Regions from separate parts of the Pseudomonas sp. FP603 genome, predicted to be linked through region 1. Evidence: predicted binding sites of a transcription regulator. Region 1 holds the regulator's gene; each other region holds the start of a gene.
What was found. Region 1 encodes sigma-54, which starts transcription at its own class of promoters, with help from an activator protein. Its sites were predicted from a motif close to ANTGGCATNNANNTTGCTNT; they were not measured.
Positions count from the first base shown of each region.

Region 2: a site for sigma-54 is predicted at 3,508-3,527, ahead of glnA (glutamate--ammonia ligase). Genes of this name have one in related genera too.
Region 3: a site for sigma-54 is predicted at 2,570-2,589, ahead of PSH65_RS10310 (CmpA/NrtA family ABC transporter substrate-binding protein). Genes of this name have one in related genera too.
Region 4: a site for sigma-54 is predicted at 2,149-2,168, ahead of flgB (flagellar basal body rod protein FlgB). Genes of this name have one in related genera too.

Region 1 covers NZ_CP117431.1:5,906,756-5,913,974, reverse strand. The annotation lists gene PSH65_RS27430 (hypothetical protein) at 1-328, shown strand, start outside; gene PSH65_RS27425 (superoxide dismutase) at 330-941, shown strand; gene PSH65_RS27420 (ZIP family metal transporter) at 972-1,865, shown strand; gene PSH65_RS27415 (HPr family phosphocarrier protein) at 2,042-2,317, opposite strand; gene rapZ (RNase adapter RapZ) at 2,333-3,190, opposite strand; gene ptsN (PTS IIA-like nitrogen regulatory protein PtsN) at 3,193-3,657, opposite strand; gene hpf (ribosome hibernation-promoting factor, HPF/YfiA family) at 3,670-3,978, opposite strand; gene PSH65_RS27395 (RNA polymerase factor sigma-54) at 4,053-5,546, opposite strand; gene lptB (LPS export ABC transporter ATP-binding protein) at 5,732-6,457, opposite strand; gene lptA (lipopolysaccharide transport periplasmic protein LptA) at 6,457-7,005, opposite strand; gene lptC (LPS export ABC transporter periplasmic protein LptC) at 6,992-7,219, opposite strand, start outside.
Region 2 covers NZ_CP117431.1:6,513,944-6,521,162, reverse strand. The annotation lists gene PSH65_RS30015 (DUF4124 domain-containing protein) at 100-663, opposite strand; gene PSH65_RS30010 (DUF4124 domain-containing protein) at 705-1,220, opposite strand; gene PSH65_RS30005 (chorismate mutase) at 1,322-1,870, opposite strand; gene glnA (glutamate--ammonia ligase) at 2,005-3,411, opposite strand; gene thiI (tRNA uracil 4-sulfurtransferase ThiI) at 3,742-5,196, shown strand; gene typA (translational GTPase TypA) at 5,336-7,156, shown strand.
Region 3 covers NZ_CP117431.1:2,211,858-2,219,076, reverse strand. The annotation lists gene rlmKL (bifunctional 23S rRNA (guanine(2069)-N(7))-methyltransferase RlmK/23S rRNA (guanine(2445)-N(2))-methyltransferase RlmL) at 1-415, opposite strand, end outside; gene rmf (ribosome modulation factor) at 946-1,161, shown strand; gene PSH65_RS10315 (quinone-dependent dihydroorotate dehydrogenase) at 1,461-2,480, opposite strand; gene PSH65_RS10310 (CmpA/NrtA family ABC transporter substrate-binding protein) at 2,709-3,920, shown strand; gene PSH65_RS10305 (ANTAR domain-containing response regulator) at 3,936-4,511, shown strand; gene PSH65_RS10300 (NarK/NasA family nitrate transporter) at 4,771-5,982, shown strand; gene PSH65_RS10295 (bifunctional protein-serine/threonine kinase/phosphatase) at 5,990-7,219, shown strand, end outside.
Region 4 covers NZ_CP117431.1:5,209,392-5,216,610, reverse strand. The annotation lists gene flgA (flagellar basal body P-ring formation chaperone FlgA) at 1-23, opposite strand, end outside; gene PSH65_RS24105 (chemotaxis protein CheV) at 105-1,037, shown strand; gene cheR (protein-glutamate O-methyltransferase CheR) at 1,084-1,911, shown strand; gene flgB (flagellar basal body rod protein FlgB) at 2,211-2,618, shown strand; gene flgC (flagellar basal body rod protein FlgC) at 2,622-3,065, shown strand; gene flgD (flagellar hook assembly protein FlgD) at 3,081-3,770, shown strand; gene flgE (flagellar hook protein FlgE) at 3,802-5,121, shown strand; partial or broken gene PSH65_RS24075 (IS4 family transposase) at 5,241-6,571, shown strand; gene PSH65_RS24070 (ribonucleoside-diphosphate reductase subunit alpha) at 6,855-7,219, opposite strand, start outside.

The sequences.
Region 1 (7,219 bases):
CGAGCGCTGGGCGGATGCCGACGAAGCGGTGGCGGCTTGCGTGATTTCCCACCATAACCTGGCGGACCTGCACTTGCGTCTGAACCAGCCGGAGGAGAGCGCCGAGTACTTGTGCGCGATCCATCAACGACTGTTGCAGACCATGCAGAACCCGCGACTGGCGCCGGCTTTGCGTGAGGCCGCGCTGCGCCAGAGCAGCAAAACCTATGTCGAACTGCTGAATTTCATCAGCGATCACGGCGAGTATCCGCGCACCCACCGTTTGTTGCACACCGACACCGCGTCGCCCTCGCATCAGCCTGCGCCCTTACAACATGGAGTTCATTGAAATGGCTTTTACCTTGCCTGCCTTGCCGTACGCCTACGATGCCCTGGAACCGCACATCGATGCGCAGACCATGGAAATCCACTACACCAAACATCACCAGACCTACATCAACAACCTCAACGCTGCGGTAGAAGGCACTGAATTTGCTGAATGGCCCGTGGAAAAACTGGTGGCGGCTGCCCAGCAATTGCCGGAAAAACTTCGTGCGGCGGTGATCAATCAGGGCGGTGGGCATGCCAACCACTCGTTGTTCTGGGAAGTCATGGCACCCAACGGCGGTGGCCAGCCTGAAGGCGCGCTGGCCAAGGCGATCGACGAACAACTGGGTGGTCTCGACAACTTCAAGGAAGCCTTCACCAAAGCTGCGCTGACCCGTTTCGGTAGCGGTTGGGCCTGGTTGAGCGTGACGCCGCAAAAGACCTTGATCGTTGAAAGCAGCGGCAACCAGGATAGCCCATTGATGAATGGCAATACGCCGATTCTCGGCCTGGACGTTTGGGAACACGCTTATTACCTGCGCTATCAGAACCGCCGTCCGGAATACATCAATGCGTTCTACAACGTGATCAATTGGCCTGAAGTCGCCGCGCGTTATCAGGCTGCGCTGGTTTGAATCTTCTATAAAAACAATCCAGGGCTGACTATGGGCACTGAAACACTGGCGGCCGGAAGTGGACGGATGTTTCGTTACGCACTGGGATCGCTGTTACTGCTGGCAGGAATGACGTTATTGGCTGCCCAGGGGCTGAGCTGGCTGGACCTCGAACCGAAACTGCAGCGTGCCCTGCAAGGCGGGGCGATTTGCGCCTTGGGTACAGCTTTGGGCGCAGTGCCGGTGCTGGTGATTCGGCAGATGCCTCAGGCAGTCAGCGATACGCTGCTGGGTTTCGGGGCCGGAGTGATGCTCGCGGCGACGGCGTTTTCGCTGATTGTGCCGGGCATTGCCGCGGCCGAAAACCTCGGCCTGACGCCTTGGGCGGCCAGCGGCCTGATCAGCTTCGGCATCATGCTGGGTGCATTCGGGCTGTTTCTGGTGGATCGCAAGGTCTCTGGTGCTACGCCCGAAATGCTCGTGGGGACACTGGAGCGACCGGTTATTCCGCCGCGGATCTGGCTGTTTGTGTTTGCCATCATCGCCCACAACATCCCCGAAGGCATGGCGGTCGGCGTCTCGGCCGGCGGTGGCATGCCTGACGCCGACAGCCTGGCCATGGGCATCGCCTTGCAGGATGTGCCGGAAGGGCTGGTGATTGCGTTGGTGTTGGCGGGAGCAGGGGTGTCGCGGGTCAAGGCGTTCCTGATCGGTGCTGCGTCAGGGTTGGTCGAGCCGGTCTTTGCTCTGTTGTGTGCTTGGCTGGTGAGCCTGGCCGAACTGCTGTTGCCTTTGGGGCTGGCACTGGCGGCTGGTGCGATGTTGCTGGTGGTGACTCACGAAGTCATCCCCGAGTCGCGCCGCCATGGTCACGACAAACTGGCCAGCCTTGGGCTGCTGATCGGGTTTTGTCTGATGATGGTGATGGATACCGCGCTTGCTTGAGGTGTGCAGGCTTAGTGAAAAGGTGCTTTTGTGGCGAGGGAGCTTGCTCCCGTTCGGCTGCGGAGCAGTCGTAAAATCAGCGAATGCGGTTATGTTTGGCGTACACGGGTGGCAATTTTGGGGCCGCTTCGCAGCCCAGCGGGAGCAAGCTCCCTCGCCACAAGAGCCCGCGCTGTTTATTCGCCTTCGTCGAAGTAACGGTTGATCAAGTCTGTCAGCGCATCCAGTGCTCTCTGCTCGTCTTCGCCTTCGGTACTGATATAGATTTTGGTGCCCTTGCCTGCAGCGAGCATCATCATGGCCATGATGCTTTTGCCATCGACCGTGGATTCTGGGGTGCGTCCCACCCTGATCGTGCAATCCTTGAACTCACCGGCGACGCCAACGAATTTTGCAGACGCGCGGGCATGCAGGCCCAGCTTGTTGATGATTTCGATTTCCAGAGCAGGCATCGCGATGTGAATCCTTTAGCTGAGGTCGCGGTGGCGGACCTGGACGTTCTTCAGGGTTTTTAGCAGGACCTGACCCAGACGTTCGGTCAGGTAGACAGAGCGGTGATGCCCGCCGGTGCAGCCAATGGCAATGGTGACATAGGCGCGGTTGCTGGCGGCAAAGCGGGGCAGCCACTTGAGCAGGTAGGAGGAAATGTCCTGGAACATCTCTTCGACGTCAGGTTGTGCCGCCAGGTACTCGGCCACCGGTTGATCGAGCCCGGACTGTGCCCGTAGCTCCGGCTTCCAGTAAGGGTTGGGCAGGCAGCGCACGTCGAACACCAGATCGGCGTCCACCGGCATGCCACGTTTGAACCCGAAAGACTCCACCAGGAACGCAGTGCCCGGTTCCGGCTGATTCAGCAGGCGCAGCTTGATGGTATCGCGTAACTGATACAGGTTCAGATTGGTGGTATTGACCTTGAGGTCGGCCAGATCGGCGATAGGCCCGAGCAGGTTGGTTTCGTCCTCTATCGCCTCCGCCAATGAGCGATTGGCGCTACTGAGCGGGTGACGACGGCGAGTTTCCGAAAAGCGTTTGAGCAAGGTTTCTTCGTCGGCGTCCAGGTACAGCACATCGCACTGGATATGCCGGCTGCGGACTTCTTCCAGCAATTCGGGAAACCGCGACAGGTGGCTTGGCAAGTTACGCGCATCGATGGACACGGCCACCAGCGGTTGTGCCAGTTCGGTATGAATCAGCGCGCGTTCGGCCAACTCCGGCAGCAGACCGGCAGGCAGGTTGTCGATGCAGTAATAGCCGTTGTCCTCGAGCACATCGAGGGCGGTACTTTTACCTGAGCCGGAGCGGCCGCTGACGATGATCAGGCGCATGATTAGTGACCGTTCTGCTCGTCCAGGACAACCTTGTACAAGGCTTCGTTGCTCGGGGCGCTGCGCAGTTTTTCGCGCACTTCCTTGCGATCAAGCATGCTGGCGATCTGGCGCAGCAGTTCCAGGTGTGCGTCGGTGGCGGCTTCCGGGACCAGCAGCACAAACAGCAGGTCAACCGGGGCTCCGTCGATGGCGTCGAAATCGATAGGCGCGTCCAGGTGCATCAAGGCACTGATGGGCGAGTCGCAGCCCTTTAGGCGGCAGTGGGGGATGGCGATGCCGTTGCCAAAACCGGTGGAACCGAGTTTTTCACGGGCAACCAGGCTCTCGAATACATCCTGCATGGCCAGATCCGGCACTTCTTTGTGGATAAGGTTGGCAATCTGTTCGAGGGCTTTCTTTTTACTGCCGCCCGGCACGTTCACGAGGGAACGGCCGGGGGTCAGGATGGTTTCAAGTCGGATCATGGGTTGGGGATGTTAACGACCGGTCGCGCCCTGGAGGAGGCTCTGGGTCTTTTCCTTATGCTTTTTGAGTTGGCGATCCAGCTTGTCGGTCAGCAGGTCGATGGCGGCATACATGTCCGTATGCTCGGCATTGGCGACCACTTCTCCGCCGGGAATATGCAGCGTGGCTTCGATCTTCTGCAGCAGTTTTTCGACGTTCATCGTGACTTGCACATTGGTGATCTTGTCGAAATGCCTCTCCAATCGGTCGAGTTTTTCGCCGATGTAGGTGCGCAGGGGTTCGGTCACTTCCAGTTGGTGTCCACTGATGTTGACTTGCATACAGCTTCTCCTTCGTTGCCAGTGCATAAAGCGGTAGATCAGATGATCTACCACTGGAACGCTGTGGCGTGGCTCTACATCAACCGCTTGCGTTCGCTCGAAGGCGCGATCCCGAGGGATTCGCGGTACTTGGCGACGGTGCGGCGAGCCACCTGAATGCCTTGTGCCTCCAGTAAACCAGCGATCTTGCTGTCACTCAACGGCTTTTTCTGATTTTCCGCGGCAACCAGTTTTTTGATGATCGCGCGGATCGCCGTGGACGAGCATTCACCGCCTTCGGAGGTACTGACGTGGCTGGAAAAAAAGTATTTCAGTTCATAGATGCCCCGTGGGGTATGCATGAATTTTTGCGTGGTTACCCGTGAAATCGTCGATTCATGCATGCCCACCGCTTCGGCGATGTCATGCAGCACCAACGGCTTCATGGCTTCGTCACCGTATTCAAGAAAGCCGCGCTGATGCTCGACGATTTGGGTGGCGACTTTCATCAAGGTTTCATTGCGGCTTTGCAGACTCTTGATGAACCAGCGAGCTTCCTGCAGTTGATTGCGCATGAAGGTGTTATCGGCGCTGGTATCGGCACGACGCACGAAACCGGCGTACTGGGCGTTGACCCGCAGGCGTGGCACCGACTCCTGATTCAGCTCCACCAGCCAGCGTTCGTTGTCCTTGCGCACAATCACGTCCGGAACAACGTATTCGGCTTCGGTGGACTCGATCTGCGAGCCCGGACGCGGATTGAGGCTCTGGACCAGTTCGATGACCTGGCGCAGCTCATCTTCCTTGAGCTTCATGCGGCGCATTAGCTGGCTGTAGTCGCGGCTGCCGAGCAGGTCGATGTAATCGGTGACCAGACGCTTGGCCTCTGCCAGCCAGGGGGTCTTGGCGGACAGCTGGCGCAGTTGCAGCAGCAGGCACTCACCGAGATTGCGGGCGCCGATGCCAGCGGGTTCGAATTGCTGGATGCGGTGCAGGACGGCTTCGATTTCGTCCAGTTCGATGTCCAGTTCCGGGTCGAACGCTTCGAGGATTTCCTCGAGGGTTTCGTCCAGGTAGCCCTGATTGTTGATGCAATCGATCAGGGTTACGGCGATCAGGCGATCGGTGTCGGACATCGGTGCAAGGTTCAGCTGCCAGAGCAAATGGCTTTGCAGGCTTTCACCGACCGACGTACGGGTGGTGAAATCCCACTCGTCGTCATCGTTGCTCGGCAGGCTGCTGGCGCTGGTCTGGTAGACGTCCTCCCAGGCGGTGTCGACGGGCAATTCGTTGGGAATTCGCTCGTTCCAGTCGCCTTCCTCTAGGTTATCCACCGTCGGGGCGGTTTCCTGGTAGGAGGGTTCCTGAACGTCGGCGTTGGGTTTCTGTTCGGCGCTATCGGCCAAGGGGTCTGCGTTATCGAAGTCGTCGCCTTCTTCTTGGCGTTCGAGCATCGGATTGGACTCCAGGGCCTCCTGGATTTCCTGTTGCAGGTCCAGGGTCGACAATTGGAGCAGGCGTATGGCCTGTTGCAGCTGCGGTGTCATCGTCAGCTGCTGGCCCATTCTCAAGACTAGCGATGGTTTCATGGCAGGGGCTTAACACCTTATTCGCCGGCGCACATGCGCCATCCACTACAGGGCGCCGAAGCGCCAAACATAAGCAAATTATATGCCCGAAACTGAAGTGTTTGCCTAGAGCGCTGTAACAATAAAAGGTTATTGATTTTTTTATTGAAGCGAGCGCCCTCTCGGCGACCCGGGCACCTCAGTGCTTACAGGCGGAACTCATGGCCCAGATACACTTCCTTGACCAGTTCATTGGCCAGGATGGTGGCAGAGTCACCTTCGGCGATCAGTTGACCATCGTTGACGATGTAGGCGGTTTCGCAGATATCCAGGGTTTCGCGGACGTTGTGGTCCGTGATCAGCACGCCAATGCCTTTGGCCTTGAGGTGATGAATGATCTGCTTGATGTCGCCTACCGAAATCGGGTCCACACCGGCGAAGGGTTCGTCGAGGAGGATGAATTTCGGATTGGTGGCCAGCGCTCGGGCGATTTCCACTCGGCGGCGTTCACCACCGGACAGGCTCATGCCGAGGTTGTCGCGGATGTGGTGGATGTGGAATTCCTGCATCAGGCTTTCCAGCTCTTGGCGACGACCGGCCTTGTCGAGTTCCTTGCGAGTCTCGAGGATGGCCATGATGTTGTCGGCCACCGACAGTTTGCGGAAGATCGACGCTTCTTGCGGAAGATAGCCGATACCCGCCTTCGCACGACCGTGCATCGGCTGGTGGCTGACGTCCAGGTCATCGATCAGTACGCGGCCCTGATCGGCCTGTACCAGGCCGACAATCATATAGAAGCACGTGGTTTTACCGGCGCCGTTAGGACCAAGCAGGCCGACGATCTGACCGCTGTCGATAGACAGGCTGACGTCGCGCACGACCTGACGGCTCTTGTAGCTCTTGGCCAGATGCTGAGCTTTCAGAGTTGCCATTACTGGGCCTTTTGCTCGTCGGTTTTCTTCTTCGGCTGGATCACCATGTCGATGCGAGGACGCGACTCGGTGACCTTGTTACCCGTGGCGCGACCGGCGCTCGCAAGCTTTTTGACCGTGTCGTAGACGATTTTCTCGCCTTGGGTGACGTTGTTGTCCTTGTCGATGACTTTGGCGCGATCGATCAGCACGACGCGGTTTTGCGAGGCGTGGTACTGAATAGTTACGCCGTAGCCCTGAACCGGCTTGGTGTCGCCCGCCGTTTGCAGTTGCTCGAAGTAGGCGAGGTTGCCCACCGAAGTCACTACGTCGATGTCGCCGGCCGGGGTACGGGTGATGGTCACGGTATTGCCGGTGACCTTCATCGAGCCTTGGGTGATGATCACGTCGCCTTTGTAGGTGGCAACGCCATTCTTGTCGTCCAGTTGGGCATCGTCGGCCTGAATGCGGATAGGCTGCTCTTGATCGTTCGGCAGAGCCCAGGCGCTCACGCTTCCCAGTGCTGCGCCCAGACTGAGCAAAATAGGGAGAGTTTTAACGAGCCTCATACTGTCCTCTTACGTTCGATAGCAGGTGTATCCTGCTTTCTTTCAAGTACGCTTTCATTCCGTTGCCTGTCGATACACCGCCAGCGCCGTCGATTCTAACGGGTTGATCGGTCTGCGCATATTCCTGCTGCGGGAACACTGTCATACGGGTTGTGGTAATCAGGGTCTTGCGATTTTTTTCGTCGAAACGCGTGATACGTACCGAATCAATCAG
Region 2 (7,219 bases), 610 kb from region 1:
GCCCGCGAAGAATGCACCGCGGTTTTTCAGGTATTACGCGTCATCGTTCTTCGCGGGCAAGCCACGCTCCCACAGGTTCTGCGCCTTAACTGACTGGTATTAGCGCCAGAAGGAGCTTTCTTCTTCAGGTTTGTCTTTGAGGGGGCATTCCGGCCGTTGGCCGTAGTCGCTGAGGACGCAGGGTTTGACCTGACGTTTCTGCGCGAGGGAAATGCGCTGCATATGGAAGGGTTGGTTGGCCGTGCGTTCGACGGTACGGCCCTGTTCGTCGAGGATCTCCACCGACAGATGGTGGCTGCCGCGGTCGATGTCGCTCAGGGCGAACACCGGGCTCGGGCCCGGCTCGGCGGTGGGTTGGCCATCCAGCAGCAGACGATAGCGATGGCCCTGTTGCAGGCCGGGTTCGCTGGTAACGCTGACGATCAATTCACCGGCAGTGCTACGGATCGTGGCATCCGGCTCCGGCACCAGCACACGAAGCATGTCGTAATGAAACAGGGGTTTGGCCTGGTTTTTCGCGGCCGTCATTGGCGCGGCGCCGCTCGGGTTGGCCGACATTCGATTGCTGGTCGCCAGTGGCACACGCTTGGCATTACGGGTGCCCGGTTGATCAGTGAAAACCCGGTTGCCTTGGGCGTCGATGTAAGTGAAGACCTCGGCCATTGCCGGGAGACTGATCAGGCAAGCGACCAACAGCCAGACCCTCAAGGCTTATGCACCCGTTGCACGGTGAAGGTCACAGTGGGGCTCTGTTGCACGACGTCTTGCCCATTGATCACCTGAACCGCGAGGCGGTGTTCGCCACGGTCGATGTTCACCAGTTGCAGAATCGGTACGTTGCTCGGTTGGCCGTAGGGTTGATCGTCCAGTAACAGCCTCAATCGATGAGAGCCTTGCAGGCGCGGCTGGATCAATACGCTGACCGTGAACGTGCCATTGTTGGCGCGCAAGGCTTCTTCGGTGGGCAGCCCCGTCAATTCCAGCACCTGATAGGCGCTGCCGGGTTGTTCACGGCTACTGGCTTGCGCAGGCGCTACAGGCTCGCTCGGCGGTTGAAGCTCGACGCTGTTGAGCGGTGGCAACTCCACGGGCTGAGCCTTTACGCCATCGGGCGGTTGATTGCTGTACGCGGTGTTGCCGTTGGCGTCGGTGTACTTGTAGATCTGCGCGGCGGCGGGCAGGGCGATCAGAACAAGCAGGCATAACAACAATGAGCGCATTGCAGGCTTCCATTGGCCGTTGGGCAAGTGTCCGGCCCTGTTCCGTTCATGGCGACTAAGCGCTGAGCATAGAGCACTTCAGCGCACGTCGGCAGGTCGGCTCAGCGGCTGGCGCTGCACAACTCAGCGGTGGCGCGTACCTGGGCAAGCCCGCGCAATGGCGCTTGGGCGCCGGTTTTATTGGCCTTGGCCAGCCACGACGGGCACTGCGGGTCGTTGCGATAAGGACTGAAATCGGCCAGTTGTTGCAGCAGGCGTTTTTGTAACTGATCAAGTTGTGGGCGGATCTGCCCGACGAGATCGGGGCGAGGGTCGTTGGGCGCCTTGCCTTGCGCATGCCAGTCAGACAGATGCGCGTATTGCACCAGCTTGTTGGCCTCGATCTGCGCCGAGAAGAACTGTTCGACGGCTTCGTTGCTCAATTTATAGGCAGGTGCCAGGGCGACGGCGGCGGCAATGACTTCGCGCTCGCGCTGCCGGTCTTCGACCGGTTTACCGCTGTCCCATTTGCTCAGCGCGACCTGATCGGCAATCGCCAGACGTTCTTCGATGGTGCCAAGCAACAGAGCGAGGGCGGCAGGTGCCGGGCTGGCAAAAGCGCTGTTGGCCAGCAGGGCGGTGAGCAGGGCAAGGCATGGGTGTAGGCGCATGGGGCATCTCGGCTTTATCGGATGAAGGCCATGATGCACGCAACCGGGTATCCGATGACAGACGGTCGCCCATAAAAAAGGCCTCCCGAAGGAGGCCTCTCTTTTGTCACGCCGCGTAGCGCGGCGTTACCGGATCAGCAGCTGTAGTACAGCTCATATTCCAGTGGGTGTACGAAGGTACGAACCTTGATTTCTTCTTCGCTTTTCAGAGCGATGTAAGCGTCGATGAAGTCATCGGAGAACACGCCGCCTTTGGTCAGGAACGCACGACCTTTGTCCAGCTCTTCCAAGGCTTCTTTCAGGCTGCCGCAAACTTGTGGGATCTCTTTCGCCTCTTCAGGCGGCAGGTCGTACAGGTTTTTGTCAGCTGCGTCGCCAGGGTGGATCTTGTTCTGGATGCCGTCCAGGCCAGCCATCAACAGTGCAGCGAAGCCCAGGTACGGGTTGGCTGCTGGATCCGGGAAGCGAGCTTCGATACGGCGAGCGCGAGGGCTGGACACGTAAGGAATACGGATCGAAGCCGAACGGTTGCGAGCCGAGTAAGCCAGCATCACTGGAGCTTCGAAACCTGGGACCAGACGCTTGTAGGAGTTGGTCGACGGGTTGGTGAAGCCGTTCAGAGCCTTACCGTGCTTGATGATGCCGCCAATGAAGTACAGAGCGGTATCGGACAGGCCGGCATAGCCTTCGCCAGCGAAGGTGTTCTTGCCATCTTTGGCGATGGACAGGTGAACGTGCATACCCGAACCGTTATCGCCGTACAGAGGCTTAGGCATGAAGGTCGCGGTGCGGCCGTATGCGTCAGCAACGTTGTGTACGCAGTATTTCAGGGTCTGAACTTCGTCAGCCTTGGCCACCAGGGTGTTGAACTTCACGCCGATTTCGTTCTGACCGGCAGTCGCCACTTCGTGGTGGTGAACTTCGATGACCAGGCCCATTTCTTCCATGGCGTTGCACATGGAGGTACGGATTTCGTGGTCGTGGTCGAACGGCGGAACAGGGAAGTAGCCGCCTTTGACGCCTGGACGGTGGCCTTTGTTGCCGCCTTCCACGTCCTGGTCGGACATCCACGAACCTTGTTCGGAGAAGATTTTGAACATCGAACCGGAGATGTCGGACTTGAACTTCACTTCGTCGAAGATGAAGAACTCTGGCTCTGGGCCCACGAATACGGTGTCGCCGATACCGGTCGATTTCAGGTATTCCTCGGCACGCTTGGCGATCGCACGTGGATCACGGTCGTAGCCTTGCATGGTCGAAGGCTCGATCACGTCGCAAACCAGGATCAGGGTCGGCTCTTCGGTGAACGGGTCGAGAACGGCAGTGCTGTCGTCCGGCATCAGGATCATGTCGGAAGCTTCGATGCCTTTCCAGCCAGCGATGGAGGAACCGTCGAACATTTTGCCTTCTTCGAAGAAAGCTTCATCCAGCCCATCGCGAGCCGGCATGGTCACGTGGTGCTGAGTGCCTTTGGTGTCCGTGAAGCGCAGATCAATCCACTTGACGTCATGATCTTTGATGAGTTGAACCGACTTCGACATAGTGTCCTCCGGGTGGCTTCGGGCTTAGTAGTGGATGCCCTTAGAATGTGGGTGATGCCGGCGCGAATACTCTGCCAAGGCAACCTGCCTCACAAGGGAGCAAATTGCATGCCAGTGCCCCACCATGGGTTTTTTGCCCCAATATCACGCTTATAAAGGTGCAAAGCCTCGAAAAGCGCCAAACCTCGCCCTGTAATGTAGCGTTGAAATCCATAAATGACCTGTTTTGGTGCGCGCAAAACCTTCTGCACATTAACTGGTTAAACCTTGAGCAATTTCCGCTATAATCCGCGCCCCCCTTTTTCGGCTGGCCCAGCGCGCGCTGTTTTCATGAAACTAATCGTAAAAGTCTTCCCCGAGATCACCATCAAGAGCCGCCCGGTACGGATGCGTTTCATCCGCCAGTTGGCCAAAAACATCCGTACCGTGCTCCGCGATCTGGACCCGGCCGTGGTGGTGAACGGTGTGTGGGACAATCTCGAGCTGGAAACCCGCGTCAGCGAGCCGAAAGCCCTGAAGGAGATGACCGAGCGCCTGAGCTGCATGCCGGGCATCGCGCATTTCCTGCAGGTCGATGAATACCCGTTGGGCGACTTCGACGACATCGTCGCCAAGTGCAAGCAGCATTTCGGTGACGCCCTGGCCGGGAAGATCTTTTCGGTGCGCTGCAAGCGTGCCGGCAAGCACGAGTTCAGCTCCATGGACGTCGAGAAATACGTCGGCAGCCAACTGCGTCGTCAGTGTGGCGCCGCCGGAATCTCGCTCAAAGAGCCGGAAATTGAAGTTCGCATCGAAATTCGCGACAAACGGTTGTTCGTGATCCACAGCCAGCACAACAGCATCGGCGGTTATCCGCTGGGTGCCCTGGAACAGACGCTTGTACTGATGTCCGGCGGCTTCGATTCCACCGTCGCCGCCTACCAGATCATGCGCCGCGGGCTGATGAGCCATTTCTGCTTCTTCAATCTGGGCGGACGTGCCCATGAACTGGGCGTCATGGAAGTCGCGCACTTCATCTGGAAGAAGTACGGCAGCTCCCAACGCGTGTTATTTGTCAGTGTGCCGTTCGAGGAAGTACTGGGAGAAATTCTCGGGAAAGTCGATAACAGTCATATGGGTGTAGTTTTGAAGCGTATGATGTTGCGCGCTGCTTCCCGTATTGCTGATCGGCTGGAGATCGAAGCGCTGGTCACCGGCGAAGCGATTTCCCAGGTGTCGAGCCAGACGTTGCCGAACCTGTCCGTGATCGACTGCGTGACCGACAAGCTGGTCTTGCGTCCGCTGATCGCCAGTCACAAGCAGGACATCATCGACCTGGCCAACGAAATCGGTACTGCCGATTTCGCCAAGCACATGCCGGAATACTGCGGGGTCATCTCGGTGAACCCAAAGACCCACGCCAAGCGTCCGCGTGTGGAGCATGAAGAGAAAGAATTCGACATGGCGGTGCTTGAGCGTGCGCTCGAGAACGCCAAACTGGTGCCGATCGATCGCGTGATCGACGAATTGGGCCAGGATTTGCAGATCGAAGAAGTCAGCGAAGCACTGGCGGGCCAGATCATCATCGACATCCGTCACCCGGATGCCGCTGAAGACGAGCCGCTGGAACTTGCTGGCATTGAGGTGCAGACGATGCCGTTTTATGCATTGAACGCTCGTTTCAAGGAACTGGACCCTACTCGCCAGTACCTGTTGTATTGCGACAAAGGCGTGATGAGTCGCCTGCATGCCCACCATTTGCTCAGTGAGGGGCATGCCAATGTGCGCGTTTATCGACCGAGCTAAGTGCCCGGGGCTGTTTGCCTGTGGCCTGCGTCACCGGCCCCCCGACGCCGCCGTCAAGCTGTAACGGCTTTGCCGGACTCTACTGTAAATCGCTGCCAAGACTTGTCAGCACACCGAATCCTCTGATCGAGATACACAAGTGATCGAAAATCTACGCAACATCGCCATCATTGCTCACGTTGACCATGGTAAAACCACCCTGGTAGACAAACTCTTGCGTCAATCCGGCACCCTGGAGCGCAACGAGCTCAACGACGAGCGCGTGATGGACTCCAACGACCAGGAGAAAGAGCGCGGTATTACCATTCTGGCGAAAAACACCGCCATCAACTGGAACGGCTACCACATCAACATCGTGGACACCCCGGGCCACGCCGACTTCGGCGGCGAAGTTGAACGCGTAATGTCGATGGTTGACTCCGTTCTGCTGCTGGTTGACGCTCAAGACGGCCCTATGCCGCAAACCCGTTTCGTGACCAAGAAGGCTTTCGAAGCCGGCCTGCGTCCAATCGTGGTGATCAACAAGGTTGACCGTCCAGGCGCGCGTCCGGACTGGGTTCTGGACCAGATCTTCGACCTGTTCGACAACCTCGGTGCCACCGAAGAACAGCTGGACTTCAAAGTCGTCTACGCCTCGGCCCTGAACGGCATTGCCGGTCTGGAACACACCGACATGGCTGAAGACATGACCCCGCTGTACCAGTCGATCGTCGACAACGTACCTGCGCCGAAAGTCGACCGTGACGGTCCGTTCCAGATGCAAATCTCCGCTCTGGACTACAACAGCTTCCTGGGTGTTATCGGCGTTGGCCGTATCGCTCGTGGTCGCATCAAGCCGAACACTCCGGTTGTCGCTATCGACGCCGACGGCAAGAAGCGTAACGGTCGTATCCTGAAGCTGATGGGTCACCACGGCCTGCACCGCATCGACGTTGAAGAAGCAGCTGCCGGCGACATCGTCTGCATCAGCGGCTTCGACCAGCTGTTCATCTCCGACACTCTGTGCGACCCACTGAACGTCGAAGCGATGAAGCCGCTGACCGTTGACGAGCCAACCGTTTCCATGACCTTCCAGGTAAACGACTCGCCTTTCTGCGGTAAAGAAGGCAAGTTCGTCACCAGCCGTAACATCAAGGAACGTCTGGACAAAGAACTGCTCTACAACGTTGCTCTGCGCGTTGAAGAAGGCGACACCGCCGACAAGTTCAAAGTCTCCGGCCGTGGTGAGCTGCACCTCTCGGTACTGATCGAAACCATGCGTCGCGAAGGCTTCGAAATGGGTGTTGGTCGTCCGGAAGTGATCATCCGCATGGTTGACGGCGTCAAGCACGAACCGTACGAAAACGTGACCATCGACCTGCCAGAAGAATCGCAAGGTTCGATCATGGAGCAGATCGGTATCCGTAAAGGCGACCTGACCAACATGGTTCCGGATGGCAAGGGCCGTGTGCGCCTTGAGTACAACATCCCGGCTCGTGGCCTGATCGGTTTCCGTAACGAGTTCCTGACCCTGACCTCCGGTGCAGGTATCCTGACCTCGATCTTCGACCGTTACGACGTGATGAAGTCCGGCGACATGTCCGGCCGTCAGAACGGCGTGCTGGTTTCGGTTGCTACCGGTAAGGCGCTGACTTACTCGCTGGAAACCCTGCAAGCTCGCGGCAAACTGTTCCTGGGTCACGGTGAAGACGTGTACGAAGGTCAAATCGTCGGCATCAACAGCCGCGACAACGACCTGGGCGTCAACCCAACCAAAGGCAAGAAGCTCGACAACATGCGTGCTTCGGGTAAAGACGAAACCATCGCTCTGGTTCCGCCTATCCGCTTCACTCTGGAGCAGGCTCTGGAATTCGTTCAAGAAGACGAATTGTGCGAAGTCACTCCTAAGTCCATCCGTCTTCGCAAGAAGATCCTGGGCGAAAGCGAGCGTACCCGCGCTGCCAAGAAAGCCGGTAACTGAGTTTCGACTTAGTTAGCGCTTAAAAAAACGCCCCCGACCGCAAGGTCGGGGGCGTTTTTTTGT
Region 3 (7,219 bases), 3.2 Mb from region 1:
CCGGGTTGAGCTTGTCGATAGACGGACGATCGCCCTGCGGGGTGCGCAGTTTGTCGACGATCGCATCCTTGACCTTCAAGGCGCCGAAGTGCGTGTTATCAATGCCCGAACCGTGACCGCTGAATTCGACCGCCAGGGTGCCATCGTTGAGCATGTGATCTTGCCACTCGATATCCAGCACGCCGTGGTAGAGGTCTTCGGCATCCTTCATCGGGAAGCGCTTGAGCACCAGCAGCACGCGGTTCGCCAGGCGCGACCACAGGCACAGGCGATAAGCGGTTTCCATGGTGGCCATGCCGCGCACAGCCGAGGTGTGCTCACGTGCTTCCTCAAGGCCAAGCCCGACGGCTTCCTCGATGAGCAGGCCTTCAAGGCCTTTTGGGCAAGTGAGGAAGAGTTCGAAACGATCGGACATGGTAGTTCCAGAGCCTTTAGCTAAGTGAACCGGCAACGCATTGCCGATCCGGTTTTCAATCAGGCGTTTTTCTAACAGAACGCCCGCGTGGCACGAAAGTGTGCCGTCCCACCCTGACTGCTCGGGTTAAAAGAGCTTAGATGCCAGGGCAGATAAAAAAGTTGATGCAACAAAATGTCATAAGTCGACCCTTCGTCGAATAGTCCCCAGGTGAACGGGTGTCATTCTCGTTAAAGGCCTCACCCCTCTCACCCCGCGCAGGGCCGATCATACCGGGCTTTGGCCAATAAACACGGGACAAATATCGTGTTACTTATGGCCATAACATCTTTATGGTTACGTTCTTATGACAAAACGATCATTCCCTCGATGTGACGCATTGGTTAGAACTCAACTCAGGTTGACGTCGCAACGGCGTCAACACCTTGGCTCGCGACGCCGGCAGCGAGCCGCCAACGGCAGGATTTTTCTGCCTGACCTCGATTGAGGTCGACGCGATAAATACAGTCAACAAGTGAGGGCAACACCCTATGAGAAGACTTAAGCGTGATCCGTTGGAAAGAGCATTTTTGCGCGGATATCAATATGGCGTTGGTGGTAAATCCCGTGAGCTTTGCCCTTTTACTCTACCGTCGGTACGCCAAGCCTGGATCAATGGCTGGCGAGAAGGACGCGGCGACAACTGGGACGGTATGACCGGCACTGCGGGAATCCACAGACTCAACGAACTTCACGCCGTCGGCTAATACAGGGCACACACTCCGACACGACAATCTGATTACGCAACGACTTAACCACGCACGTCCCATCCGGACGGCGGGCTTCGGCCCAGGGGCTCCTTCGAGGAGCCCTTTTTTATTCCTGTAAATATGGCGGCGGGGCTTTTTGTGGCGAGGGAGCTTGCTCCCGCTGGGCTGCGAAGCGGCCCCAAAAACCAATCAACTCGGTGTATCTGGTAAAACGCGATTGCAGGATTTACGACTGCTTCGCAGCCCAGCGGGAGCAAGCTCCCTCGCCACAAAAAGCCCCCCATCGACATCAGCCTCTAGCGCAGGGCCGCGATGGCGTCTACCGATTCACGAATCAACGCCGGGCCTTTATAGATAAAGCCCGAATAGATCTGCACCAAACTGGCACCCGCTGCGATTTTCTCAGCCGCGTGCTTGCCTTCGGTGATACCGCCCACGGCGATGATCGGCAAGCGACCGGCCAGTTCCGCCGCCAGCACCTTCACCGTATGAGTGCTCTTGTCGCGAACCGGTGCGCCGGACAGACCGCCCGCCTCGTCACCATGCTCCAGGCCTTCGACACCGACGCGACTCAGGGTGGTGTTGGTGGCGATCACCGCATCCATCCCGGTTTCGATCAACGCCTGGGCGACTTGAGCGGTTTCTTCATCGGTCATGTCCGGCGCGATCTTGATCGCCAGCGGTACATGTTTGCCGTGGCGCAGGGCCAGTTCCGCCCGGCGGGTGGCCAGGTCGGCGAGCAATTGCTTGAGCGAATCACCGAATTGCAGGCTGCGCAGGCCCGGGGTGTTCGGCGAGCTGACGTTGACCGTGACGTAGCTGGCGTGGGCGTAAACCTTGTCCAGGCAAATCAGGTAGTCGTCGACCGCGCGCTCAACCGGCGTATCGAAGTTCTTGCCGATGTTGATGCCCAGCACACCCTTGTATTTGGCCGCCGCCACGCGAGCGAGCAAGTGATCGACGCCGAGGTTGTTGAAGCCCATGCGGTTGATGATCGCCTCGGCCTCCGGCAAGCGGAAAATCCGTGGTTTCGGGTTGCCCGGTTGCGGACGCGGCGTGATGGTGCCGATTTCGACGAAACCGAAACCCAATTGGGCAAACCCATCGATCGCTGCGCCGTTTTTGTCCAGTCCGGCTGCCAAACCCACCGGGTTCGGGAACTCCAGGCCCATGACCGTCACCGGCAGTTTCGCCGGCGCCTTGCACAGCAAGCCGTTAAGGCCCAAACGCCCGCCCGCGCCGATCAGGTCCAGGGACAGATCGTGGGAGGTTTCCGGGGAAAGTTTGAACAACAGCTGACGGGCCAGGGTGTACATGGGCAGGCTTGACTCGGTTGGCGATGAGAGGCGGCGATTATAGCCGCGCATCAGGGCTTCACGCGAGGCGCGCAACAAAATCAGCCAGCGATGGCATATGCCTTGCACCGTCACCGGCATCAGCACTCATGCCAACGGCGGGATGAGTGGAAGGACAATGGCGTCGTCACCCGGCTTTGCCCACGCAAAGGCCTGGGACGACGCTTTTTTTTGGAAGGTGCGAAATCGATGAACGAACCATCAGCCGGCCCACTGGCCTGGGTCAATGGCAGCGATGCCCCGGAAAAAACCGCAATCAACCTCGGCTTCATGGCCCTGAGCGACTGCGCCTCAGTGGTGGTCGCGGCCACTCAGGGCTTTGCCCAACCCTACGGCCTGACCCTGAACCTCAAGCGCCAATCGTCCTGGGCCAACCTGCGAGACAAACTGGTCAGCGGCGAACTCGACGCCGCCCACAGCCTGTACGGCCTGATTTACGCCGTGCACCTGGGCATCGGCGGCGTAGCCTCCACCGACATGGCCGTGCTCATGGGCCTGAACCAGAATGGCCAGAGCATCAACCTCTCCCACGGTTTGCAGGCCCAGGGCGTGACCAGTCCTGAAGCACTTCACCTGCACGTGCACCAAAGTCGCCCAAAACTGACCTTCGCCCAGACATTTCCTACGGGTACCCACGCCATGTGGCTGTATTACTGGCTCGCGAGTCAGGGCATTCATCCATTGCAGGATGTCGACAGCGTGGTGGTGCCGCCGCCGCAAATGGTCGCGCACCTGCAAGCCGGGCGCATCGACGGATTCTGCGTCGGTGAACCGTGGGCCGCCAGTGCAGTGCAGCAGAATCTCGGTTTTACGATGGCCACCAGCCAGACCCTCTGGCCCGATCACCCGGAAAAGGTCCTCGGCTGCACCCGCGCCTTTGTCGAGCAATACCCCAACACCGCACGGGCCTTGGTGATGGCGATCCTCGAAGCCAGCCGATTCATCGAAGCCAGCCGCGAAAATCGCCGCAGCACCGCGCAACTGTTGAGTGCGCCTGAGTATCTGGATGCACCGCTCGATTGCATCGAACCGCGCTTGCTCGGTGACTACGCCGACGGTTTGGGTAATCGCTGGCAAGACCCGCACGCCATGCGTTTCCACGGTAATGGCGAGGTCAATTTTCCGTATTTGTCCGACGGTATGTGGTTCATGACCCAGTTCCGGCGCTGGGGTTTGTTGCGTGACGACCCGGATTACCTCGGCGTGGCCCGCCAGGTCCAGCAACTAGACTTATACCGTGAGGCCGCCACCGCTGTCGGTGTGCCCATCCGGAGTCAGGAAATGCGCAGCAGTCAACTGATCGACGGCAAAGTCTGGGACGGCTCGGACCCGGTCGGCTATGCCCGCAGCTTCACGCTGCACGCCATGAGCGACAGCGCTCCCCTTCTCGCCAGCCGCTGACAGGAGCCTGCGAATATGTTGCGTATCCTGCTGATCAACGACACTGCGAAAAAAGTCGGGCGCCTGAAAGCGGCTCTGACCGAAGCCGGGTTCGAGGTCATCGACGAGTCCGGCCTGACCATTGACCTGCCCGCGCGCGTCGAAACGGTGCGTCCGGACGTGATTCTGATCGATACCGAGTCACCGAGCCGCGATGTGATGGAGCAAGTGGTGCTGGTGACCCGTGACCAACCACGACCGATTGTGATGTTCACCGACGAGCACGACCCCGACGTGATGCGCCGGGCGATCAAGTCCGGCGTCAGTGCCTACATCGTCGAAGGCATTCACGCACAACGCTTGCAGCCGATTCTCGACGTGGCCATGGCGCGCTTTGAAAGCGACCAGGCCCTGCGCGCGCAACTGCACGCCCGCGACCAGCAACTGGCCGAACGCAAGCGCATCGAGCTGGCCAAGGGGCTGCTGATGAAAATGAAGGACTGCAACGAAGAAGAGGCCTACACCCTGATGCGCCGCCAGGCCATGAGCCGCCAGCAGAAGCTGATACAGGTGGCGGAGCAGATCATTGCCATGAGTGAACTGCTTGGCTGAAGCCTTGCGGAGCCTGTGCTGACGACTCGATCTCACTTGTTGGCACAGATCTCGCTAAGTAAATCCCTGCAAGGTAACCAACGGCGGTTGCCCCACCTACGACAAAGACGTCGCTCACCTCATTCGCCCCCTTGGCGGATCGGGTAGCGGCGTTTTTCCGTTTTGGCCCCAGAGACCGGGGCTGGTGGTGCGGCCGTTGTGGCGCCCCACCTGCAAGCTCATGACTCCTTCTTGATACGCCTGACAGCTGAGGTGCGCGATGAATTCAAGCTTCTGGAAATCCGGCCATACCCCGACACTGTTCGCAGCCTTCCTCTATTTCGATCTGAGCTTCATGGTCTGGTACCTGCTCGGCCCAATGGCGGTGCAGATCGCCGCTGACCTGCAGCTGACCACCCAACAGCGCGGTCTGATGGTGGCCACGCCGATTCTGGCCGGCGCCGTATTGCGCTTTGCGATGGGCCTGCTGGCTGATCGCCTGTCGCCAAAAACCGCCGGGATAATCGGCCAGGTGATCGTCATCTGCGCCCTGTTCGTCGCCTGGAAAGTCGGCATTCACACTTACGAGCAAGCGCTGTTGCTGGGCCTGTTCCTCGGCATGGCCGGTGCGTCCTTCGCCGTCGCCCTGCCGTTGGCCTCGCAATGGTATCCGCCCCAGCACCAAGGCAAAGCCATGGGCATCGCCGGTGCCGGCAACTCAGGCACCGTGCTCGCTGCGCTGATCGCCCCAGTGCTGGCTGCCGCATTTGGCTGGAGCAATGTGTTCGGCTTCGCCCTGATCCCCCTGATCCTGACCCTGATCGTCTTCTACTGGTTGGCCAAGAATGCGCCTGAGCGCCCGAAAGCCAAGTCCATGTCCGACTACTTGAAGGCCTTGGGTGACCGCGACAGCTGGTGGTTCATGTTTTTCTACAGCGTGACCTTCGGTGGCTTCATCGGTCTGGCCAGCGCCCTGCCCGGCTACTTCAACGACCAATACGGCCTGAGCCCAGTGACCGCCGGCTACTACACTGCGGCTTGTGTGTTCGGTGGCAGCCTGATGCGTCCGTTGGGCGGCGCGCTGGCGGATCGCTTCGGCGGGATTCGCACCTTGCTGGCGATGTACACCGTGGCAGCGATCTGCATTGCGACAGTGGGTTTCAATCTGCCGAGTTCCTACGCCGCGTTGGCGCTTTTCGTCTGCACCATGCTCGGTTTGGGTGCAGGCAACGGTGCGGTATTCCAGTTGGTCCCGCAGCGTTTTCGTCGGGAGATCGGTGTGATGACCGGCCTGATCGGCATGGCCGGCGGCATCGGTGGCTTCGCACTGGCGGCTGGTATGGGCGCGATCAAGCAAAGCACCGGCAGCTATCAACTGGCCTTGTGGTTGTTTGCCAGCCTCGGCGTACTTGCCTGGTTCGGTCTGCACGGCGTAAAACGTCGCTGGAGAACCACTTGGGGTTCGGCAGCCGTCACCGCTGCACGGGTGTGAGGACTGAATGAGCCTGCAACTGAGTTTTGCCGAACACAGCGCCATCGGCCCCCGCGAGGAGAACCAGGACGCTCTGCGCCTGGTCACTCCGGCCCCGGCGCTGGCGGCAAGCAAGGGTTACCTGTTCGCCATCGCCGATGGCGTCAGCCAATGTGCCGACGGCGGGCTCGCCGCCCGTTCGACCTTGCAGGCCTTGGCGCTGGACTACTACGCCACCCCGGAAACCTGGGGTGTCGCCCAGGCATTGGACCGTCTGCTACTGGCGCAAAATCGCTGGTTGCAGGCTAACGGCGGCGGGCAACCGCTGCTGACCACAGTCAGTGCCTTGGTGATGCGCGGCAGGCGTTTCACCTTGGCGCATGTCGGCGATTGCCGGGTTTATCGCTGGCACGCCGACACGCTGCAACGGGTGAGCGAGGATCACGTCTGGGACCAGCCGGGCATGCAACATGTGCTTAAACGGGCCCTGGGACTGGATCAGCATCTGGTACTGGATTTTCTGGATGGCGAACTGCGCCTGAACGAGAGCTTCGTGCTGCTCAGCGACGGCATCTGGGCCGTGCTGGGCGACACGGCCATTGCGGCGATTCTGCGCGATCAACCTGATCTGGACAGTGCTGCGCAGACGTTGGTCAGCGCTGCGCACCTGGCCGGCAGTCAGGACAACGCCAGCGCCCTGCTGGTGCGGGTCGATGCCCTCGGTGAAACCAGCATTGGCGACGCGCTTATTCATCTACAGCAATGGCCACTCCCGCCTGCGCTGAAGCCGGGCCAGACCTTCGAAGGCTGGCAGGTCGAGGGAATACTCGGCCAGAGCCAGCAATCGCTGCTTTATCGGGTACGCGACGCACAACAACAACCCTGGCTGCTGAAAACCTTGCCCGGTGCGCTCCGTGACGATCACCAGGCCGGGCAGGCATTGTTGTCGGAGGAATGGTTTCTCAAGCGTGTGGCCGGGCGGCATTTTCCTGAAGTCCATACCGCCAGTCAGCGTCAGCATTTGTACTACGTGATGCGTGAATATTCCGGATCTACCTTGGCTGAGTTGCATGAGCGTGTCGCAACGCTGCCGCTGGCTCAATGGCTGGATCTGGCCGAACGCCTGCTGCGGGCCGTCGGCATCTTGCATCGACGGCAAATTCTGCATCGCGATATCAAACCGGAGAACCTGCTGCTGGGGGACGACGGCGAGTTGCGCTTGCTGGATTTCGGCCTCGCCTACTGCCCCGGGCTGTCC
Region 4 (7,219 bases), 700 kb from region 1:
AAAAATGTCGGTTCTGTGTTCATAAGAGTTAAAAAGCAAGCGCCGTGCCGTTTAGTGAAGAATGTGCGTCGCAACACACTTAGCGTTGGTGTAGGAGTCTGGGCATGGCTGGTGTAATGGATTCGGTGAACCAGCGCACGCAACTGGTAGGGCAGAATCGCCTTGAGCTGTTGTTGTTCCGTCTCGACGGCCAGCAGCTGTATGGGATCAACGTGTTCAAGGTTCGTGAGGTGCTGCAATGCCCCAAGCTGACCCTGATGCCCAAGTCCAGTCCTGTCGTGTGCGGTGTGGCGAATATTCGGGGGGCGACCATTCCGATTCTGGATCTGGCGATGGCGACCGGTTCCGGAGCGCTGAAAGATCAAAGCAATCCCTTCGTGATCATCACGGAGTACAACACCAAGACCCAGGGTTTCCTGGTTCGGTCGGTGGAGCGCATCGTCAACATGAACTGGGAGGAGATTCATCCGCCACCCAAGGGCACCGGGCGCGATCACTACCTGACGGCTGTGACTCGGGTCGACAATCAGTTAGTCGAAATCATCGACGTCGAGAAGGTGCTGGCGGAAGTGGCACCGACACCGGAGGCGATTTCGGTGGGCGTGGTGGATATCGAGACTCAGCACAAGGCGTTGTCCTTGCGCGTGCTGACGGTCGATGACTCATCGGTGGCGCGAAAGCAGGTGACCCGTTGCCTGCAAACGATCGGCGTCGAAGTGGTGGCGTTGAACGACGGCCGGCAAGCGCTGGATTACCTGCGCAAATTGGTCGACGAAGGCAAGAAGCCGGAAGACGAGTTCCTGATGATGATCTCCGACATCGAGATGCCGGAGATGGACGGGTACACCCTGACGGCCGAGATCCGCAACGACCCGCGCATGCAAAAGCTGCATATCATCCTGCATACTTCGTTGTCGGGTGTGTTCAATCAGGCGATGGTCAAGAAGGTCGGTGCCGATGACTTCCTGGCCAAATTCCGTCCTGATGACCTGGCATCCCGGGTAGTCGACCGGATCAAAGCAGCAGATAACAGCTAGGGGCCTTCTGCCCCTGGCGGTCAACACGATTTAAGAGGCGGCATCTTTGTCTACGGGTAATTTGGATTTCGAACAGTTCCGGGTATTCCTGGAAAAAGCCTGTGGCATTTTGCTCGGTGAAAACAAGCAATACCTGGTCTCGAGCCGTCTCAACAAACTGATGGAACAGCAGGGCATCAAATCGCTGGGTGAGCTGGTTCAGCGCATCCAGACCCAGCCGCGCAGCGGTTTGCGCGAGATGGTGGTGGATGCAATGACCACCAACGAAACCTTGTGGTTTCGTGACACCTATCCGTTTGAAGTCTTGAAGAACAAGGTCTTGCCCGAAGCGATCAAGGCGGCCCCCGGCCAGCGCCTGCGGATCTGGTCGGCAGCGTGTTCGTCGGGCCAGGAACCGTATTCGCTGTCGATGTCCATCGATGAGTTCGAGCGGGTCAACATGGGCCAGTTGAAGATGGGCGTGCAGATCGTTGCCACGGACCTGTCCGGCACCATGCTGACCAACTGCAAGACCGGCGAATACGACAGCCTGGCCATCGGCCGCGGTCTGTCGCCCGAGCGTCTTCAGCGTTACTTCGACCCCAAAGGGCCGGGGCGCTGGGCCATCAAGGCGCCGATCAAGAGTCGGGTGGAATTTCGCTCGTTCAACCTGCTGGACAGCTACGCGAGCCTGGGCAAGTTCGACATCGTGTTCTGCCGCAACGTGCTGATCTACTTCTCCGCCGAGGTGAAGAAAGACATCCTGTTGCGCATTCACAGCACGCTGAAGCCGGGTGGTTATCTGTTCCTTGGCGCGTCCGAAGCGCTGAACGGTTTGCCGGATCACTACCAGATGGTCCAGTGCAGCCCGGGGATCATTTACAAGGCGAAGTGATTCGTTGGCGGCATACAAAAAAACGGGAGTCCTCAGGGAGCTCCCGTTTTTTTTGCCTGTTGATTCCTCAGCCTCCACCACCATCCCTGTGGGCTTGCCCGCTCCCACAGGGTAAATGTTGTTCTTTCGATTGCGAGAAGCGGCAGAAAAGCGGCAGGCGGCGGAAATCGGTTGCCGCTTTTCTGTCATTGCCGCCTTGCCACTGCCGGCAAAGCCCCGGTTTACGGGCTTTTTTGAATTGGCACGCCGCTTGCTATATCCATCGTACGAAAAATCAGGTCACCCGAAGGTTTCCCGACATGAGCATCAGCTTCGATAAAGCGCTCGGTATCCACGAACAAGCCCTGGGGTTCCGCGCTCAGCGTGCCGAAGTCCTGGCCAACAACATCGCCAACGCCGACACCCCGAACTACAAGGCTCGGGACCTGGACTTCTCGAAAGTGCTCGCCGAGCAGAACGAGAAAACCAAAAACGGCAAGTTCGCCTTGAACATGACCAACAGCCGTCACATCGAAGCTGAAGGCCTGGGCAATGGCGACGAGTCGCTGATGTATCGCACGCCGATGCAACCGTCGATCGATCAGAACACCGTGGACGCCCAGCTGGAACAGTCGAACTACGCGGAAAACGCGGTCAACTTCCAGGCCAGCTTCACCCTGCTCAACAGTAAATTCAAAGGGCTGGTGTCAGCCCTGCGCGGAGAGTAATCCATGTCTCTATCCAGTGTTTTCAACATTGCCGGTAGCGGCATGAGTGCCCAGACCACTCGCTTGAACACCGTGGCCTCGAACATCGCCAACGCCGAGACCGTCTCGTCGAGCATCGACCAGACTTACCGTGCCCGTCACCCGGTGTTCGCCACCATGTTCCAGGGCGGCCAGAGCGGCGGCAGCGATTCGCTGTTCCAGAACCAGGACGCTGCCGGTCAAGGCGTGCAAGTGCTGGGCGTGGTCGAAGACCAGAGCAACCTTGACGCGCGCTACGAGCCGAACCATCCGGCCGCCGATGCCAAGGGCTACGTCTACTACCCGAACGTCAACGTCGTCGAAGAAATGGCCGACATGATTTCCGCGAGCCGTTCGTTCCAGACCAACGCCGAAATGATGAACACCGCCAAAACCATGATGCAGAAGGTCCTGACCCTCGGTCAGTGATAAGGGGCGAGTCATATGAGCGTTATCAGCGATGTTCTGGCCAACTCTTCGGTCACGACCACTACCACCAAAGACAGCCTGACCACGGCCGCTACCGGCGGCCAGAAGCTGGGCAAGGACGCGTTCCTGCAACTGTTGGTGACTCAGCTGAAAAACCAGAACCCGCTCGATCCTCAGGACAACAGCGAGTTCGTGGCACAGCTGGCGCAGTTCAGTAGCCTGGAAGGTATTACCACGCTGAACGATACGGTCAGCGGCCTTGCCAGCAGCTACAGCTCCTCGCAAGCCTTGCAGGCTTCTTCGCTGGTGGGCCGTTCAGTCATCGCGCAGACCGACAAAACCATGGTCGACACCTCCAAGAGCCTCAACGGTACCGTCGTGGTGCCAACCTCGGTTCCCGCCGCCACCGTCAAGATCACCAACGCGGAAGGCAAGACCATCCGTACGCTCGAGTTGGGCAGTCAAAGTGCCGGTAACGCCAGTTTCATCTGGGACGGCAAGGACGATGCGGGCGCGGTGGCACCGGCGGGTACTTACACCTTCGGCGCAACGACCACCATCGACGGCACGAACACCTCACTGATTACTTACCTGCCGGCAACGGTCAACAGCGTGACCATCAGCCAGACCGGCGGTGAGTTGATGCTGAACCTGGCAGGCATGGGCAGCGTTGCCCTGTCCAAAGTACAAACCATTGGTATATAGAGCCGACTAGCACGGCACAAAGGAGTGGAATATGTCTTTCAATATCGGCCTTAGCGGTCTCTATGCAGCCAACAAACAACTGGACGTGACCGGCAACAACATCGCCAACGTCGCGACCACCGGCTTCAAATCGTCCCGTGCAGAATTCGAAGACGTGTACTCGGCCACCAAGCTGGGTACGGGTAGCAAGACCGTTGGCAATGGCGTGCGCCTGGCCAACGTTTCCCAGCAGTTCGGCCAGGGCGATGTGAACAATACCGGCAACGTGCTGGACATGGGCATCCAGGGCAACGGTTTCTTCATCCTCAGCGACAACGGATCCCTGAGCTACACCCGTGCCGGTGCGTTCAAGACTGATGCCGAAAACTATGTGGTTGATAACAACGGCAATCGTCTGCAGGGTTATGGCGTCGACGCCAACGGCAAGATCATCAACGGTGTGTTGACTGACCTGAAGATCGATACTTCAGCCCTCAAGCCGAACGCGACCACCACGATCGATCAGACGATGAACCTGAATTCGGCTGAAGATTTGCCGACCGTGACGACGTTCAGCCCGACAGATACCAACAGCTACAACAAGACCATTTCTACCAAGGTCTATGACACCCAGGGTAATGAACACACCATGGATCAGTATTACGTCAAGACGGACGTAAACGAATGGAAGATTTATACCTATATGGATGGTCGGACTCCGAGCAACCCGGCTAGCACCACCCTGACACCTAGCGAGGCAGATATTACCTTCAATTCCGACGGTAGCATCGACACTATCACCGCAGGGGCAGGCTGGGCTCTAGGTGCAGACGGTACTACGTTGACCATGACCGACTGGATACCCGGCGTTATCACCGACGCCTCAACGACTCCTGTGACCTGGGGCGCGAATGGTTCCGATGCCGCTGCAAGCGGTATCGCGTTCAGCTTGGCGAAGACCACGTCTTACAACTCGGCGACCGCTCGTACTGCCCAATATCAGGACGGCTATGCCACCGGCCAGATCTCCAGCCTGACCATCGACGCCAGCGGCGTCATGACTGCCAACTTCAGCAATCAGCAAACCAAGGCCATCGGCCAAGTGGCGGTGGCCAGCTTCGCCAACGAGCAAGGCTTGCAGCCAATCGGCGGCACACGCTGGAAAGAAACCTTCTCCTCGGGTGTGGCGGGTGTCGATGCGCCGGAGACCGGTACGCTGGGTTCGATCGTGTCCAACTCCCTGGAAGAGTCCAACGTCAACCTGACCAACGAATTGGTCGAGCTGATCAAAGCCCAGAGCAACTACCAGGCAAACGCCAAGACCATCTCCACCCAGAGCACCATCATGCAGACCATCATTCAGATGACCTGATGCTGGTTGGCGCTGCAGAAAGAGGCCCCTCGTGAGAGTAATGCTGTTCACTTAAGCATTTGAGTCTCAGCTGGGCTTATCCGAAAATCCGATGCCAGATATCTGGCATCGGATTTTTTATGTCTGTTCAACAGGACCTGCTCGACCTCGGCGACCTTTTCAACTTCTGCGACCTGAGCACCTTCACCCAAAACATCCCCATAGAGTGGGTCGCGTCTGCGCTGGATCTTTCCAGTCAGGCCACCATTCGTCGACGTCGCCTGCCCGCTGACCAAGTGCTTTGGCTGGTGCTCGGCATGGCGCTGTTTCGTGATGAACCGGTTCACGAAGTGGCCAGACGTTTGAACATCTGCGCCCAAGGCCTGGCCTCTGACCACCTGTTGGCCCGTAGCGGTCTGACCGAAGCGCGTAAGCGGCTCGGCGCCGATCCCGTTGAGTGGCTGTTCCGCAAGACGGGAACCCAATGGGGCGCGGAGCGCTATGACGGTGACGCCTGGCATGAACTGCAGGTGTTCGCAGTGGACGGAGCACTCTTGCGCACCCCGGATACGCCCGAGCTTCGGGACCACTTCGGGTCGGGAAACACCCCGAGCGACCGCCAGACTCCGTTTCCCATGCTGCGCCTGGTGGCGTTGATGAATGTACGTTCGCACGTGATCCTGGATGCGCAATTGAGCCCTTACCGACGCAGTGAAATGCGCTTGGCCGACGAGTTCCTGCAGCAGATCCCCGATCACTCGGTGACGTTGTTCGACAAAGGATTCTGGGGGGCCGAACTGCTGTCGAGCCTGAGCAGTGCTGGTAGCAACCGTCATTGGTTGATCCCGGCAAAAAAAGGAATGGTCTGCGAAGAAGTGACCCGCTACAGCCAGCACGATCGTTGGGTGCGCATGAAAGTCTCGCCGCAGGCCAGGAAGCGAAACCCGACCCTTCCAACGCATTGGGGGCCCGCGAAGTCAGTTATGAAATTCAAGGCAAGCTAAAGACCGTCATGACGTCATTGCCGGCTAACGCCTACAACGCCAAGGCCGTGGCCAAGCTGTATCAGGAACGCTGGGAGATCGAATTGGGCTTCAGGGACATCAAGAGCTCGATGCAGCAGAACGCAGTGACCTTGCGTAGCAAAAAAGTCGACTTGGTCTATCAGGAGGTTTGGGGACTTTTGTTGGCTTATAACGTGATTCGTCGGGAAGCCAGCCAGGCGGCGGTGGCGTTTGGCCGAGCCCCCTCGGACATTCGTTTCAAACCGGCTTGCCAGTACATTGCCGTGCAACTGATAGTGATGGCAGCGGCCAACCCGATTTCAGCCACAGGCAGACGATTGGCAGAGTTAAGGGCAGGTATCGGAGGATTGTTTCTGGATCACCGTCCAAGACCTTCAAGGCCAAGGACGGTGAAAATATCAAAGACCCGGTTTCCAGTAGACCGTAAGGCTGCTCCGCTTAAGTGAACAGCATTACCCTCGTGAGAGGGGCTTTTTTTATGGGCGGGATTTGTCTCGGGTGACGAATTTTGCGTTGTCAGTGATGGCCTCTTCGCGGGCAAGCCCGGTCCCACAAGGTTTTGTGTCGTACGTAGGAATCGTGAACGACGAAACCTGTGGGAGCGGGCTTGCCCGCGATGGCGTCAGCACAGTCCCTACTTTCCTTGAGGCAAAAGAAAACCCCCGACCAATCCAGAGGACTGATCGGGGGTTATCGAGGTAAGCGCCTTTCAGCGCTCACCAGCTCAGCTTATTGGCAAGCTTCGCAATCCGGCTCGTCAATGGCGCAAGCCTTCGGCACTGGTGCCGGACCTGCTGGAGCTGCCAGGACCGAGTCGTCACCGTGGTTGCCGCCGCTGGAAACAGCGTTCAGCTTACCGGTGTTGATGGTCGACTTCTCGGTGCTGGTCGCGGCCAGGGCACGGAGGTAGTAGGTGGTTTTCAGGCCACGGTACCAAGCCATGCGGTAGGTCACGTCCAGCTTCTTGCCCGATGCGCCGGCGATGTACAGGTTCAGCGATTGAGCCTGGTCGATCCACTTCTGACGACGGCTGGCGGCGTCGACGATCCACTTGGTGTCCACTTCGAAGGCAGTCGCGTAGAGCTCTTTGAGTT